DNA from 4 places in the Bacillus sp. 2175 genome. Region 2 is predicted to be linked to each of the others. Evidence: riboswitches for the same ligand, from Rfam matches in the RefSeq annotation. Region 2 holds a riboswitch; each other region holds the start of a gene.
What was found. Region 2 has a riboswitch for S-adenosylmethionine ahead of ACXKY9_RS06615 (Na+/H+ antiporter NhaC family protein). Riboswitches for the same ligand answer to the same signal wherever they lie in the genome.
Positions count from the first base shown of each region.

Region 1: linked by a shared signal. The riboswitch ahead of ACXKY9_RS26985 (bifunctional O-acetylhomoserine aminocarboxypropyltransferase/cysteine synthase) and the one ahead of ACXKY9_RS06615 (Na+/H+ antiporter NhaC family protein) in region 2 are both predicted to bind S-adenosylmethionine.
Region 3: linked by a shared signal. The riboswitch ahead of ACXKY9_RS24770 (methionine ABC transporter ATP-binding protein) and the one ahead of ACXKY9_RS06615 (Na+/H+ antiporter NhaC family protein) in region 2 are both predicted to bind S-adenosylmethionine.
Region 4: linked by a shared signal. The riboswitch ahead of ACXKY9_RS02175 (methionine ABC transporter ATP-binding protein) and the one ahead of ACXKY9_RS06615 (Na+/H+ antiporter NhaC family protein) in region 2 are both predicted to bind S-adenosylmethionine.

Region 1 covers NZ_CM173819.1:5,171,891-5,175,527, forward strand. Annotated here, with positions in the region: gene metA (homoserine O-acetyltransferase MetA) at 1-591, opposite strand, end outside; gene ACXKY9_RS26985 (bifunctional O-acetylhomoserine aminocarboxypropyltransferase/cysteine synthase) at 575-1,873, opposite strand; SAM riboswitch class I at 1,966-2,070, opposite strand; gene ACXKY9_RS26990 (chloride channel protein) at 2,392-3,621, shown strand.
Region 2 covers NZ_CM173819.1:1,212,764-1,216,400, reverse strand. Annotated here, with positions in the region: gene ACXKY9_RS06625 (PspA/IM30 family protein) at 1-340, opposite strand, end outside; gene ACXKY9_RS06620 (lmo0954 family membrane protein) at 388-744, opposite strand; gene ACXKY9_RS06615 (Na+/H+ antiporter NhaC family protein) at 927-2,243, opposite strand; SAM riboswitch class I at 2,338-2,443, opposite strand; gene ACXKY9_RS06610 (ribonuclease FAU-1 family protein) at 2,564-3,082, opposite strand; gene gltP (glutamate/aspartate:proton symporter GltP) at 3,151-3,637, opposite strand, start outside.
Region 3 covers NZ_CM173819.1:4,737,565-4,741,201, reverse strand. Annotated here, with positions in the region: gene ACXKY9_RS24785 (toprim domain-containing protein) at 377-721, shown strand; gene ACXKY9_RS24780 (thioredoxin family protein) at 725-1,033, shown strand; gene ACXKY9_RS24775 (hypothetical protein) at 1,186-1,530, shown strand; SAM riboswitch class I at 1,656-1,763, shown strand; gene ACXKY9_RS24770 (methionine ABC transporter ATP-binding protein) at 1,942-2,967, shown strand; gene ACXKY9_RS24765 (methionine ABC transporter permease) at 2,960-3,625, shown strand.
Region 4 covers NZ_CM173819.1:385,083-388,719, forward strand. Annotated here, with positions in the region: gene pruA (L-glutamate gamma-semialdehyde dehydrogenase) at 1-246, shown strand, start outside; partial or broken gene ACXKY9_RS02170 (cysteine hydrolase family protein) at 497-1,062, opposite strand; SAM riboswitch class I at 1,306-1,412, shown strand; gene ACXKY9_RS02175 (methionine ABC transporter ATP-binding protein) at 1,536-2,555, shown strand; gene ACXKY9_RS02180 (methionine ABC transporter permease) at 2,545-3,210, shown strand; gene ACXKY9_RS02185 (MetQ/NlpA family ABC transporter substrate-binding protein) at 3,232-3,637, shown strand, end outside.

The DNA of each region.
Region 1 (3,637 bases), 1.3 Mb from region 2:
TACTTCTGTATGACGAGAATGCGGAGCAAAAAACAATTCATCAAATCCTTGTAACAATTTCACATGTTGCTCGCAAACTTCATGTTCAAATACACCGAACATTTTTTCCTTAAGGGGATACTTTGGAACACCATAATGATAGTACAAGCCAGCCTGTGCTCCCCAGCAAATATGGAGCGTAGATGTTACATTCGTTTTTGAATACTCCATAATATGTTTAAGCTCTTCCCAATAATCTACCTCTTCAAAAGCAAGGGTCTCCACTGGCGCTCCTGTAATAATGAGCCCATCAAACTTTTCATTTTCAATATCACGAAACGTTTTATAAAAGCTTGTTAAATGTTCTTGCGTTACATTACGAGATAGATGTGATTCCATATGAAGCAAATGAACATCTAATTGTAACGGTGTGTTTCCAATTAAGCGAAGTAATTGTGCCTCTGTGTCTTGCTTCGTTGGCATTAAATTTAATATAGCAATTTTCAAAGCGCGTATATCTTGTGTTTCCGCTCGCTCCTTCGTCATTACAAAAATATTTTCTTTTTGTAACACTTTGCGAGCCGGTAAATCTTTATCAATTATGATCGGCATGTGTTTTGCCCCCAACTAGAGCTGCTTCCAAATCTGCAATAATATCAGAAACATCTTCTATACCAACTGATAAACGAATTAAATCAGATGTAACACCAGCTAAACGCTGATCTTCAGCATTTAATTGTCTATGCGTCGTACTAGCAGGATGTATAACGCAAGTTCGTGCATCAGCTACGTGTGTTACAAGAGTTGCTAGTTTTACATTTGCGATAAATTCTTTTGCTGCTTCTAATCCGCCTTTAATACCGAAAGTTAAAACACCACTAGCACCTTTTTTCAAGTACTGTTGTGCCAATGAGTAATTTTCATTACTATCTAAGCCCGGATAATTCACCCATTCAATACGTTCATGATTAGCAAGCCACTTAGCAACTGCAAGAGCATTTTCACTATGACGTTCCATTCGTAAATGCAATGTTTCTAAGCCAATATTGCTAATATATGCATTGAATGGGCTCATACAATTTCCATAATCTCTTAATAGCTGAACACGTGCTTTCACAATATACGCTGCTGCACCAAAGTTTTGAACGTAACTTACACCGTGATAACTTGGATCTGGTTCAACAAGTTCAGGATACTTTCCATTTGTCCAATCAAAGTTTCCACCGTCAATTACAATACCGCCTAAGGAGCTCGCATGCCCATCGATATACTTCGTCGTAGAATGAACAATAATATTTGCCCCATGTTCAAACGCCTGGCATAAATAAGGAGTTGCTAATGTATTATCAACGATAAAAGGTACCTCTAATTCTTTAGCAGCAGCTGAAAATTCTTTAAAATTTAAAACATTCATCGCTGGATTTCCTAACGATTCTGCATAGATAAGTTTCGTCTTGTCATTAGCAAGCGCCGTAATTTCATCTGCCGTTAAATTTGGATTAAAGAACGTAACATCAATGCCCAGTTTACGCAAACTCACTCCAAATAAATTAAACGTTCCCCCGTAAACCGTTGAAGAACAAAGTAAATGATCCCCACTACTACAAATATTTAAAACTGCGAGCATAATAGCTGCTTGCCCAGAAGCCGTTGCAACAGCTCCTACACCGCCTTCTAAATCTGATAACTTCTGCTCAAATGCGGCTAGAGTAGGGTTTCCAATACGTGTATAAATATATCCTTCTGCCTCTAAGTTAAATAGGGCTGCTAAATCATCTGAAGTATCGTATTTATATGTTGTACTTTGATAAAGTGGTAAAACACGTGGTTCACCATTTTTTGGCGTATAGCCACCTTGCACACAAATTGTTCCTTTTCCCCATGATTCTCCCATCTCTCATTCTCCTTTCTTTTATACAAAATAAAAAACTGCCCCTTTCCTGAAAACAAGAAAGGAGCAGTTTGAAAACACGCTCTAAAGGCTCTTTCTTATCTCTCAGGATTACTACCTGCAGGATTTGGCACAATTCCGTTATACGGCTGTTGCCAAGGTTTCATCGGGCCTGTCCCTCCACCTTTTCTTGATAAGACTATGCAATTACCGTTGATTTTATAGCAATAATTTCCTAATGTCAAACGGTTTTTCTGAATGTTCTAAAATAAATGTTAACAGTTTCATATAAAGCAACAAAAGAAATATATTCTAGTCTATTTCAAAAAAGACCTTTAAAAACCTCAAATCAGTCTATAAAATTAAATAAGTAATTTAACCTATAAATTCAAATTCCCCTAAAGTTAACCTATATGTTGAATAGGCCATCTCCTCAAAAAGATACTATATATATTCAATCCATTTTTCACTAGTATATTTCACTTTTTTACCTACTAAGATTTACATAACGGAGGTATAACATGACAAATAAAAAAGATATGCAGTACATACTTGCTCTATATGGCATTCTTCTAGGATCTATAGTAGGAGCTACAGTCTGGTTATTTTTAGTCACAATAAATATTGGAATCCACTTTATTTGGGGATACTTGCCTGAAGTTCTCTCTTTTCCCTCTTATTACACCCTTTGCGTAACAATAATTGGCGGGGTCCTTGTTGGTCTATCACAAAAACATTTCGGTACATACCCACGCCTTATGCCTGAAGTGATGGCTGAATATAAAAAAACTGGTCGAATCGAATATCGCTTTGTCCATCAGGCTACTTTAACAGCGATTATTGTTTTAATTTTCGGTGCTAGTCTTGGTCCAGAAGCCGCACTAGTTGGAATTATAGGCGGACTGTGCACATGGGTAGGGGATCGCTTTAAATTTGCCTTAAAGAGTATGAATGAGCTAACCGAGATCGGAATTGGAGCTACTTTAAGTGTCATTTTTAACGCACCATTATTCGGTTATTTAGCACCAAATGAAAATGAGGGGGAACAAATTGCTGCTTTTTCTAAAGGAAAAAAGGCGATTGTATACTTAGCTACTACTTTCGCAGGTTTTTCTGTTTATTTACTACTGAGTAAACTCGATAATCGTGGATCCTTTATTGTTGATTTCGGGGAAGGTGCACTTTCATTCAATGAATGGATCGCATTTCTTCCACTTGCTAGTATCGGTGCTATAGTTGGTTTCTTTTATTTCAAGTTAGAATTCACATTAGAGAAGTTAATTCACCCTTTTAGGGAATACAAACTGACACTCGGAATTATCGGTGGTATTTTATTAGGAATTGCGGGAACTTTTCTTCCGTACACATTATTTTCAGGTGAGCATCAATTAAAAGAATTAGTTGTTGAATGGAGCCATTTATCTTTTTGGATACTACTTCTTTCAGGGATTTTAAAGTTGTGCATTACTGCCGTTTGTTTGAACACAGGGTGGCGAGGTGGACATATCTTCCCAATTATATTTTCCGGGTCAAGTATCGGATACGCTGTAGCATCTATTCTTCCTATAGATCCAGTAGCATCTGTTGCCATCGTAACGACAGCAATTTCAAGCTATGCGTTACGAAAGCCAATAGCTATAACATTACTATTACTTATGTTTTTCCCGCTTAATTTACTATTGCCCATGCTTGGTGCAGCTGCTATCGGGAATGCCTTTCCGCTCCCAAAACATAACGAAAATAAAAATTAATAAAAATAGGCAGTGG
Region 2 (3,637 bases):
CTGCATACATTTCTTCTAATCGAGTTACTTGCCCTTCATAATAAGCTACCTCTTCTAACGCACGTTCGTGCAATTGTAATTCACCTGCTTCTTGAGCAATGATAGCTTGCTTTGATCTTTTATTAACGAAATAACGTGCTTGCTCAAGCTCACGAGCAAAGTTAGATTTTAATGTTTTATGACGCTCAATTAACTTCTCAATTTTTGTTATTTCACGCTCACTATCACGTAAATATTGGTTTAACATCGCAATTGGATTTTTTCTTTCCTTCTCATCTAACACGTTATGAAAATCAGCTAAAATTGCATCGCGTACACGTCCGAATAAAGATTGTTTCATTATAAATCTTCCTCTCTTCTACTTTAATTATAATTTGATTTATTGTTTTAGTTTTTCATTAATTTGTTCCACTCATCTTCAAAGTTGCTATATGATTTAGAACTTTCTGGAGCAGATTCAACAACTACATCTTTTTCTTTTTTCCACTCACGGTATCCGTAGTATAAAACCACTAAAGCAGCGATACCGATTAATGCTGGCGAATGAGAAAGTGCAATGGATAAACCGATTAAACCAACAATACCCCAAGCTAACTTTCCAAAAAATGATTTAGCTCGCACAAATGATTTATAGCTCCAATATACAACTCCTGCTCCGATTGCGAATCCTACAATACCAGCAAGACTACCAAGAGCAATTAAAGCCAAAATACCGGCTGCGATAAACGCTAGAAATTGTTTCATCTTGTGCTTGCCTCCCTTCGATTTGATACTCTTATCTTAACTATTTTTTCATCTTTCCATAACGAGCTTAAGAACCGTTTTTAACTCAGACTTAAGACCGAGTCATATTCAGCCCTTTACGCAAAAAAAAAGTGCAGAGTCTATTCTCTGCACTTTTTTTAATTACTAACATTCATATTAAATTAAGCAGTTTTATGATACTCTTTTTTCTTAGCTACTTTCGAAAACCTTGGAAACCCAATTAAAATAGAAACAATCCCACATACTCCAACTAAAATTGGATAAAACGCATACGGTAACAATTCAACTGGAGATAACGCTGCAAATCCTGCTGCCGTTAACATTTGGGCACCGTACGGAATTAATCCTTGCACACAACATGAGAAAAGATCTAATACACTCGCTGATTTACGAGGGTCTATTTCATATTGATCTGCAATATTTTTTGCAAGCGGGCCTGTAAAAATAATTGAAATCGTATTATTCGCTGTACACATATTCGTCATACTCACTAAACCAGCAATACCAAATTCCGCTCCTTTTTTCGAACGAATATTACGTGTTAATACATTCATTAAATATTGAATACCACCATTATATTGGATTAATTCAACCATACCGCCAATTAATATAGCAAGTAATACTAACTCCATCATACCGCCCATTCCAGTCGTTACACTTTTAAAGAAACTTTCTAACGTGTAACTTCCATCTATAAGACCGATAACACCAGATAGTACAGTTCCACCAGTTAATACAATAAGTACATTCCAGCCAAGTAGCGCTGTAATTAGTACTCCTGCGTACGGTAAAATCTTTATCCAATCAAAGCTATGTGCTTTAATCTGCGTGTCACTCCCTGAAGTAACTATTACTAATAGTACAATTGTAATAATAGCCGCTGGTAACACAATTAAAAAGTTCGTTTTAAACTTATCTTTCATTTCTGTTCCTTGTGAACGAACAGCTGCGATTGTTGTATCTGAAATAAATGATAAATTATCACCAAACATCGCTCCGCCAACAACAGTAGCCATTGCAAGCGCAATTGAGATATCAGTTTGACCACTAATACCTACAGCAATCGGCGCTAATGCTGCAATTGTTCCCATTGAAGTTCCCATCGCTAATGAAATAAATGCACCAATAACAAAGATTCCAGCTACGATAAATCCTGGCGGTAAAATAGTTAATGCTAAATTAACAGTTGAGTCTACTCCGCCCATTCCTTTAGCAGTTTCAGAAAATGCACCTGCAAGCACAAAAATTAATACCATAATCATAATATCCGGATTTCCTGCACCTTTAGCGAACCGCTCTACTTTCACATTAAAACTTTCTTTACGATTCATCATTAAAGCGACTCCTACAGCAATTGAGATCGCTACAAGTATCGGCAATTTATAGAAATCACCTGTAATAATTCCAGAACCAATAAATAGCGCCAAAAATATCCCAAGTGGTAATAAAGCTAAACCATTTCCTCTCGTTTCTTTCAAAGTATCATCTCTCCCTAGTTTCAACCTTTTTCTAATGAATAACAAAAGACCTCTTCCGATGAGAAGAGGTCTTATACATCTATAAGAAACACTCTTCTCATCTTTCAAGCACACGCTTGCTGGATTTGGCACAGCACTCTGAAATCGAGTCCGCTGCCGAGGCATCGTAGGGCCAGTCCCTCCGCCTCTCTTTATAAGAAGGTTTCATATTTATTTTTTAATAATAATTTCTTTCCTAACTTTACTCGCTTACAAAACAAAAGTCAATTATTTTTTGTATAGATTTTTTTGGTAATTATACAAAAATTCGAATACAACAATCATTTTAACTTTTCTATTTCTTCTTTCAACATTGAAATCCAATAAAATTCATTATTTTTTATTGCTGCTAATATCCATTTCGTAGTGTACCAAGCTAACTCATACTCTTCCTTCGTGACATCGACACTTTTATAAGCATCCTCTAGCTCCTCTTCATCTAATACATACACCTTACCGCTAGGTAATAATACTACATCTAAATATAAATCATCAAAATACGGTAAACCACGATCGTCTATTTTATATTCTTTCGCCACATCGATATAATATTGCACTAATTTTTTCTGATCATCTAACATAGCGGTAATCGCAAAGTTTTTCCCTTCTATAAAATATTGAACCCACGTATACTGATCCGCTGCAATACAAAGTTCTTCACCATCATATTCTTTACAACTAGGCTCTCTCACCTTTTTTATATCCAGTATTCCGAGCATTCCCTCTTCCACTTGCTTAACCGTATAACTCTTTTCTATTAGCCTCTTCCACGAAGAACCGTCACCATATTTACGTTTCATTATGTCTGCTCCTCTTCTATATACAGAAAAGCTCCCACATATTATGTGAGAGCTTGTTCATATTATAATTAAGCCGCTTGACCCTTTTCAGAAATCTCTTTTAAATAAGCTTGTCCTTTTTCAGCGTCATATTGACCTTCCCACTTAGACATAACTACAGCTGCTAAAGAGTTTCCTACAACGTTAACTGCTGTACGAGCCATATCTAAAATACGGTCAATACCAGCAATGAACGCTAAGCCTTCAGGTGGAATACCTACTGTACCAAGTGTCGCTAATAATACAACGAATGATACGCCCGGTACACCTGCGATACCTTTTGATGTAACCATTAATACAAGCAATAATGTAATTTGTTGTGTAATAGATAAATCAATACCGTACATTTGCGCTAAGAAAATAGCCGCAATTGCTTGATATAAAGTTGATCCATCTAAGTTAAATGAATAACCTGTCGGAATAACGAAAGATGTAATTGCTTTCGGACAACCGAATTTCTCCATTTTCTCCATGATTTTTGGTAAAACTGTTTCTGAGCTTGCTGTAGAATACGCT
Region 3 (3,637 bases), 1.7 Mb from region 2:
TCATAAGTCTTCACAATCTAAACGAGCCGCTTGCGCTTTTCATTGTCCAGCTCCACCTCCTAGCCCTTCATGTCTAAGAACCTTCCGTACGAGAAGACAAAAAGCGTCTTCTGTACGAAAGAACCTTAGCCAACAGGGCTAAACAGTCGGTTCCGCTTTTCGTTGTCTAGCTCCAGCGGCTAGAACAGTCGGTCATTTCACTCCTTCACTTGAGGCAAAAGGCGCCTCTAGTTCAGGAGTTCCAATGCCCTCCTGTTCTAAACGAGCCGCTTCCGCTTTTCTTTTGCAAAAATAAACAGGAAACAACATGAAAATAACGAATATACTATATACTAAGTTCAAGGTTATATAGTATATGGTGATCGGGTGATGACATATGATTTATGTAGAAAAAGTCATTATTGTAGAAGGTACATCAGATAGAAGAAAGATTGAATCTATTATTCGTGAACCGGTGGAAATTGTTTGTACAAATGGTACAATTGGTTTGTCGAAAATGGATGAGCTCGTTGATCAGTTTTTTGATAAGGAAGTGTATGTGCTAGTGGATGCTGATGATGCTGGAGAAAAGTTAAGGAAACAATTTCGAAAAGAATTTCCGCAAGCCGAGCATATCTATATTGATCGCTCGTACCGAGAAGTGGCAACTGCGCCATCTACACACTTAGCAAATGTATTATGGGGAGCCGACATTGACGTTTATACAGAATATTTACGGTAAGGAATGATAGAAGTGATTGATTGGACAGGAGCCGAAGCTACAGCCCTAATAGAGAACGAAGAAAAAACAGTATTATATGTATATACTCCAATGTGTGGAACATGCCAATTAGCAAAAAAGATGTTAACAGTTGTTGAGATGACAATTGAAGGCCTCAAAATTGGGATGTTAGATTTAAATTATGCTCCGTATTTAGCGAAAGAGTATGGGATTGAAAGTGTACCTTGTTTACTTGTTTTTGAAAATGGGACACTGATGAAGAAGATATACGCATTTCATTCGGTTGAATATTTATATACGGAATTAAAGTAGGCGGCAAAATTTTTGCCGCCTCGACATATTTCTTGGGAAATATGTCGAGATGCAGGGTGGATACAGTATTTGTCGAGCGAAAATAACAGGATTGCTCTTTAGTGAGAGGGAATGGTATGTAATAGAAAGTGATATGAAGGATGTGATTTAGGGTGAGATTATATTCTTTGCTTCAATCATTTGTAAATTACGCTAATGGTCAATATCATTTAGAACCGCTTTTAAGACAAGAAGAAAAAACTGTTAATTTTCGCTTTGGAGATGAAAGTTGTTCGTTACAAATTTCAAGAGATTATATAGAGCTGGTACATGAGGAAAGAGGAACGGAACAAATCATTTGCTTAGATGAAAAGGATATAGAACAATTGGTGAATGGAAATGTACGATTGCAAATGTTAATGAACGATGGACGTGTACAATATTCAGGAACGTACCGAACGATGTTATTAGTGGAATCGATGTTTCATATATGTAAACCGATGTCAGTAGGTGCTTAAAATTCTGAAGTTTCATTTTTTGCGAAAATTTCTGTTGACATGGTGAGTGTATATTGATACAATTCAAGTCATAAAATATAGACAATTTCATAAATTTCAAATCAGACGAAAATTGAATCTGATTTCTCTTATCAAGAGAGGTGGAGGGACTGTGCCCTGTGAAGCCCGGCAACCGTCAACTTATGTTGAAATGGTGCCAATTCCTGCAAAGCGAATGCTTTGAGAGATGAGAGAGAGGGATAATGTTGTTATATACGCATATAAACCTTTCTGCTTCTCTAAAGCAGAAAGGTTTTTTTATTGTTTGAATGTGGAGGACATTCAAATAATAAAAGTAATGATAACATTGGACTACACGCATTAAAAATAAAAAATTGCGGAGTCGATCCAAACAAAAAAGGGGTGAACATCATGATTCTATTAGAGAACGTAAAGAAAATATATAAGGCGAAAAGCGGTGATGTCACTGCTGTAGATAACGCCAATTTAAAAATAGAAAAAGGCGAAATATTTGGTGTTATTGGATATAGCGGCGCTGGAAAAAGTTCGTTAATCAGATTGTTTAATCAGTTAGAGAAACCGACTTCTGGCCAAATTACAATTGCGAATCGTGTTATATCAGCAATTACAGGAAGTGAACTTCGTAAGGCAAGACAAGAAATCGGAATGATTTTTCAACACTTCAACTTACTTTGGTCACGAACTGTACGTGAAAATATTGAGTTTCCACTTGAAATTGCAGGTGTTGATAAAGCGAAGAGAAGAAAACGTGTTGATGAATTAATTCATCTTGTTGGATTAGAAGGAAGAGGAGACGCGTACCCATCTCAGCTGAGTGGAGGACAAAAGCAACGCGTCGGGATTGCAAGAGCATTAGCTAACAATCCACAAGTGCTTTTATGTGATGAAGCAACGTCAGCTCTTGATCCGGAAACGACAGATCAAATTTTAGATTTACTATTAGACATTAATAAGCGTCTTGGTTTAACAATTGTACTCATTACACATGAAATGCACGTGATTCGAAAGATTTGTAACCGAGTGGCGGTAATGGAGAGAGGAAAGATTGTAGAAACAGGTCCAGTACTTGATGTATTCCGTAATCCGAAGCAAGATATTACGAAACGATTTGTACAGCAGTTAACAGATTCTGAAGATACAAATGAAACAATTGAAAATTTAATTGAAAAATATCCAGATGGAAAAGTAATTCGTTTGCAGTTTATCGGTGAGGCTGTAGAAAGACCAGTGCTTCAACGATTAATGCAACGCAGTGATATAGAAGTTAGCATTTTGCAAGGAAATATTGCACAAACGAATAACGGTTCTTACGGTAGTTTAGTTGTTCATTTAAATGGTGAGGAAACAGCGATCCAGCAAGCAATAGAAGGAATTCATCAAGATCAAGTAGAGCTGGAGGTGATTGCACATGGATAAGTTACTCGCAAATGTTGATTGGAATCAAATGTTAGAAGCAACTGGTGAAACGTTATATATGACGGCAATCGCAGCCCTTGCGACATTTGTTTTAGGACTAATTTTAGGATTGTTACTCTTCATGACAGCAAAAGATAATTTATGGGAAAACAAATCAATTAATACGGTGATTGGAGCATTCGTAAATATATTCCGCTCTATACCGTTCATCATTTTAATTATTTTATTAATCCCATTTACAAAGATTCTTCTTGGAACAATTCTTGGAGCAAGTGCAGCTCTGCCGGCTTTAATTATTGGAGCCGCACCATTCTACGCGAGAATGGTCGAAATTGCACTTCGCGAAATTGATAAAGGTGTAATTGAAGCTTCAAAAGCAATGGGAGCAAAAACAAGCACAATTATTTTGAAAGTGTTAATTCCAGAATCATTACCAGCATTAGTATCTGGTATTACGGTTACGACAATTGCTTTAGTAGGCTATACAGCAATGGCGGGAGTTGTTGGTGCTGGTGGCCTTGGAACACTTGCTTACTTAGAAGGATTCCAGAGAGGGAATAACGATGTAACAATCGTTGCGACAATTTGTGTATTACTAGTTGTATTTTTAATCCAGTGGATTGGTGATAGTTTAACGACTCGAATAGATAAACGATAATAAAAACGGGAG
Region 4 (3,637 bases), 830 kb from region 2:
GCAATTGCAAACAATACGGAATACGGTTTAACAGGTGCTGTTATTACTAACAACCGTGACCATATTGAAAAAGCACGCGAAGACTTCCACGTTGGTAACTTATACTTCAACCGTGGATGTACTGGTGCAATCGTAGGTTACCAACCATTCGGTGGCTTTAACATGTCTGGTACAGACTCTAAAGCTGGTGGACCTGATTACTTAGCACTTCACATGCAAGCAAAAACTACTTCTGAAACTTTATAAGAAATAGTAGAGGAGCTCTTCACAGAATGTGAAGAGCTCCTTTTAAAATTGAAACCCCATATATTACCGTCGTTCGAAGAGAATGAGCTAAAACCTATTAATAGCGTGATAAACATGTGAACAGAAATAAAATGATGAGAAAAGTTGACTTATTAGTCATATTTTTTAGTATTCATTTTGAGAATTTCCTGTATAATACAATTTGAAAGAAAATCTATGGTTCGACAAGGAACACTCCTTTCAGTTTTGCTCACTGAAAGGAGTGTTTTTTTATGTAGCTAAAAATTCTTGCGTGCTTATTACATTTGCATATACGCCATTTAAACTAGCTAAAATTGTATTGTGAATATAAACAGCTGGTATAGTAGCGTTCTTAAAAGAAAGGTCTTTTGTAGCACAAGCGTCATGTATAACGGTACATTGAAAGCCAAAATCGAATGTAGCCCTTACTGTTGCATCGATACACATATGAGTCATCATCCCGCATACAACGACATGTTCAATATTTAAACGTTTTAATTGCTCTAGAAGATTAGTTTCTCGGAAGCTATTTGGATAATGTTTGACTATAACTGTTTCTTCTCTAAGTGGACGTACGCTTTCATGAATATGTACACCTTCTGTATTAGGTAGGAAAAAAGTAGCGTCATCTTTTATAGCTACGTGTTGGATATGAAAAATAGGTTCGCTGTTTGTTCTAAATTGTTGTAATAACTGATTAGCATATTCGCTTGCTTCTACTGGATTACGCAATTCCATCTTTCCATTTGGAAAATAATCGTTTTGAATATCGACGAGTAAAAGAGCTGTTTTCATATATTTATCTTCCTCCGAGTTTCATATTCAAATAAATTTATTCAATTCGTAGAGAGGATTCTCCTGTTTAAAAATATGAGGAAGAAGAATTTTAAATAACCTTGAAAGTTACTAATTTTCAGATGAATATTCATCTGAAAATTTTAATAAAGGAATAATTAATATTTTTCTAAAAAATGTATTGACTCTTATTATTCTGAGTTCTATAATGAGAATTAATTAAACGACAATTAAATCGATACATTCTTATCCAGAGAGGTGGAGGGACTGGCCCTACGATACCTCAGCAACGGGTTTTTTTAATACCGTGCTAACTCCAGCAAGCCATATAAAGGCTTGGAAGATGAGAAGATGTGAACGAGTACATATAAGTGCTCTCCTTCTTATCTTTATGGTTGATAAGAAGGAGGGCACTTTTTATTTTACCTCGAAAGCTCTGCTTCAAGTTTTTACAGCATATAGGAGGGAAAAAAATGATTTCTTTTACCAATGTAAGTAAAGTGTATGAATCAGCTGGCCAATCTGTTCATGCGGTGGAGGATGTAACATTATCAGTTGAGAAAGGCGAAATTTTTGGCATTATCGGTTTTAGTGGCGCTGGAAAGAGTACGTTATTACGCTTAGTAAATATGTTAGAGAGACCGACGGCAGGAACGATTTCAATAGATGATAAAGATATTACATCATTATCGACGAAAGAATTGCGTAAACTAAGACAAAGAATCGGAATGATTTTTCAAAGTTTTAATTTATTTAATTCAAGAACAGTATTTGGAAATATTGCTTATCCATTAAAGTTAGCGAAAGTACCAAAGAATGAGATAAAAGAAAGAGTAAATGAACTGCTGAAGTTTGTAGGGTTAGAAGATAAAGCAAACTATTATCCAGAGCAGCTATCAGGTGGGCAAAAGCAGCGTGTGGGCATTGCTAGAGCACTTGCGACATCGCCAGATATTCTTATATGTGATGAGGCAACATCAGCCTTAGATCCAGAAACGACGACAGAAATTCTAAACTTATTAAAGAAAGTAAATCGAGAATACAATTTAACAATTCTTCTTATTACACATGAAATGCATGTTGTGAAAGAAATTTGTCACCGTGTAGCTGTAATGGAGAAGGGGAAAGTTATTGAAGAAGGAAAACTGTTTGATGTTTTCACGCAACCAAAAACAAAGACGACTCAAAACTTTGTACGTTCTGTCATTAATGATCATTTACCGGAAAGTGTTCTAGCGAAAATTCAAAATGGTGGTCAAATTTATCGTCTAACATTTACTGGTGAGGAGACAGGACAGCCGGTACTATCATATATCGCAAAAAACTATAACGTCGATGTAAATGTACTGTACGGAAATATTATTGAACTTCAAAATGTGCTATTTGGAAATCTTCTTGTAGAGTTGCAAGGTGAGCAGAGGGAAATTCAAAAAGCATTACAACATCTAAGACTGCAAGTGCAGCTGAAGGAGGTAGAAGCTCATGCGAGTTGATTGGAGTATATTTTGGCCGCGCATACTAGATGCGACGGGGGATACCCTCTTAATGGTAATTGTAACCCTTATATTCGCTACAATTCTGGGTATACCTCTAGGTTTACTTTTATATGTAACGAGAAAAGGAAACTTTTTAGAAAATAAATGGGTCTTTTCTATTCTTAACATCATAATTAATACAATTCGTCCGGTACCATTCATTATCTTTTTAGTAGCCTTAAGTCCACTAACAAGAAGTGTTATCGGAACGACGATTGGAACAGCAGCGGCAATTTTCCCGATGACGTTAGTCGCATCAATTGGTATTGCTAGAATGGTTGAAACAAACCTTGTTTCCGTTCCGAAAGGAGTAATTGAAGCAGCGCAAGCAATGGGCGCCTCACCAATTAGAATTGTTTTTGAAATCCTTGTACCAGAAGCGTTAGCACCATTAATCTTAGGTGTCACATTTATGACAGTTGGTTTAATTGAATTCTCTGCAGTTGCTGGGCTTGTCGGTGGTGGCGGTCTTGGTGACTTGGCAATGACATATGGTTATCAACGTTTTGATACATCAGTTATGTTCGTAACGGTCGTGTTACTTATCATTCTCGTACAGATAGCTCAAAATTTAGGAAACTACTTTGCGAAAGTCTTGTTACGCAGATCATAAAAAGGAAGAGAGGAAAAGAAAATGAAGAAAATTTTAGCATTTGCATTATCAGCGATTGTAGGAGTCTCAGCATTAAGCGGCTGCTCAAGTGGAGACACGGGTGCAGGAGCGAAAGAAAAAGTAGTTCGCGTCGGTGTAACTGGAACGGATGGAGACGCTTGGGAAATTTTGAAGAAAAAAGCTGAAAAAGAAGGGATTAAGATTAAACTGGTCGAGTTCTCTGATTACACAACGCCAAATAAAGCGTTAGCTGATGGAGATATTGAATTAAACTCATTCCAGCATATTGCTTTCTTAGAGCAATTTAAAAAAGAGCATAAGTTAGATATTACAGCTGTTGGTACAACGCAAATTGCGCCAATGGGTTTATACTCTGAAAAATATAAGAAAGCAAATGAAATCCCAGATGGTTCAGAAATTGCAATTC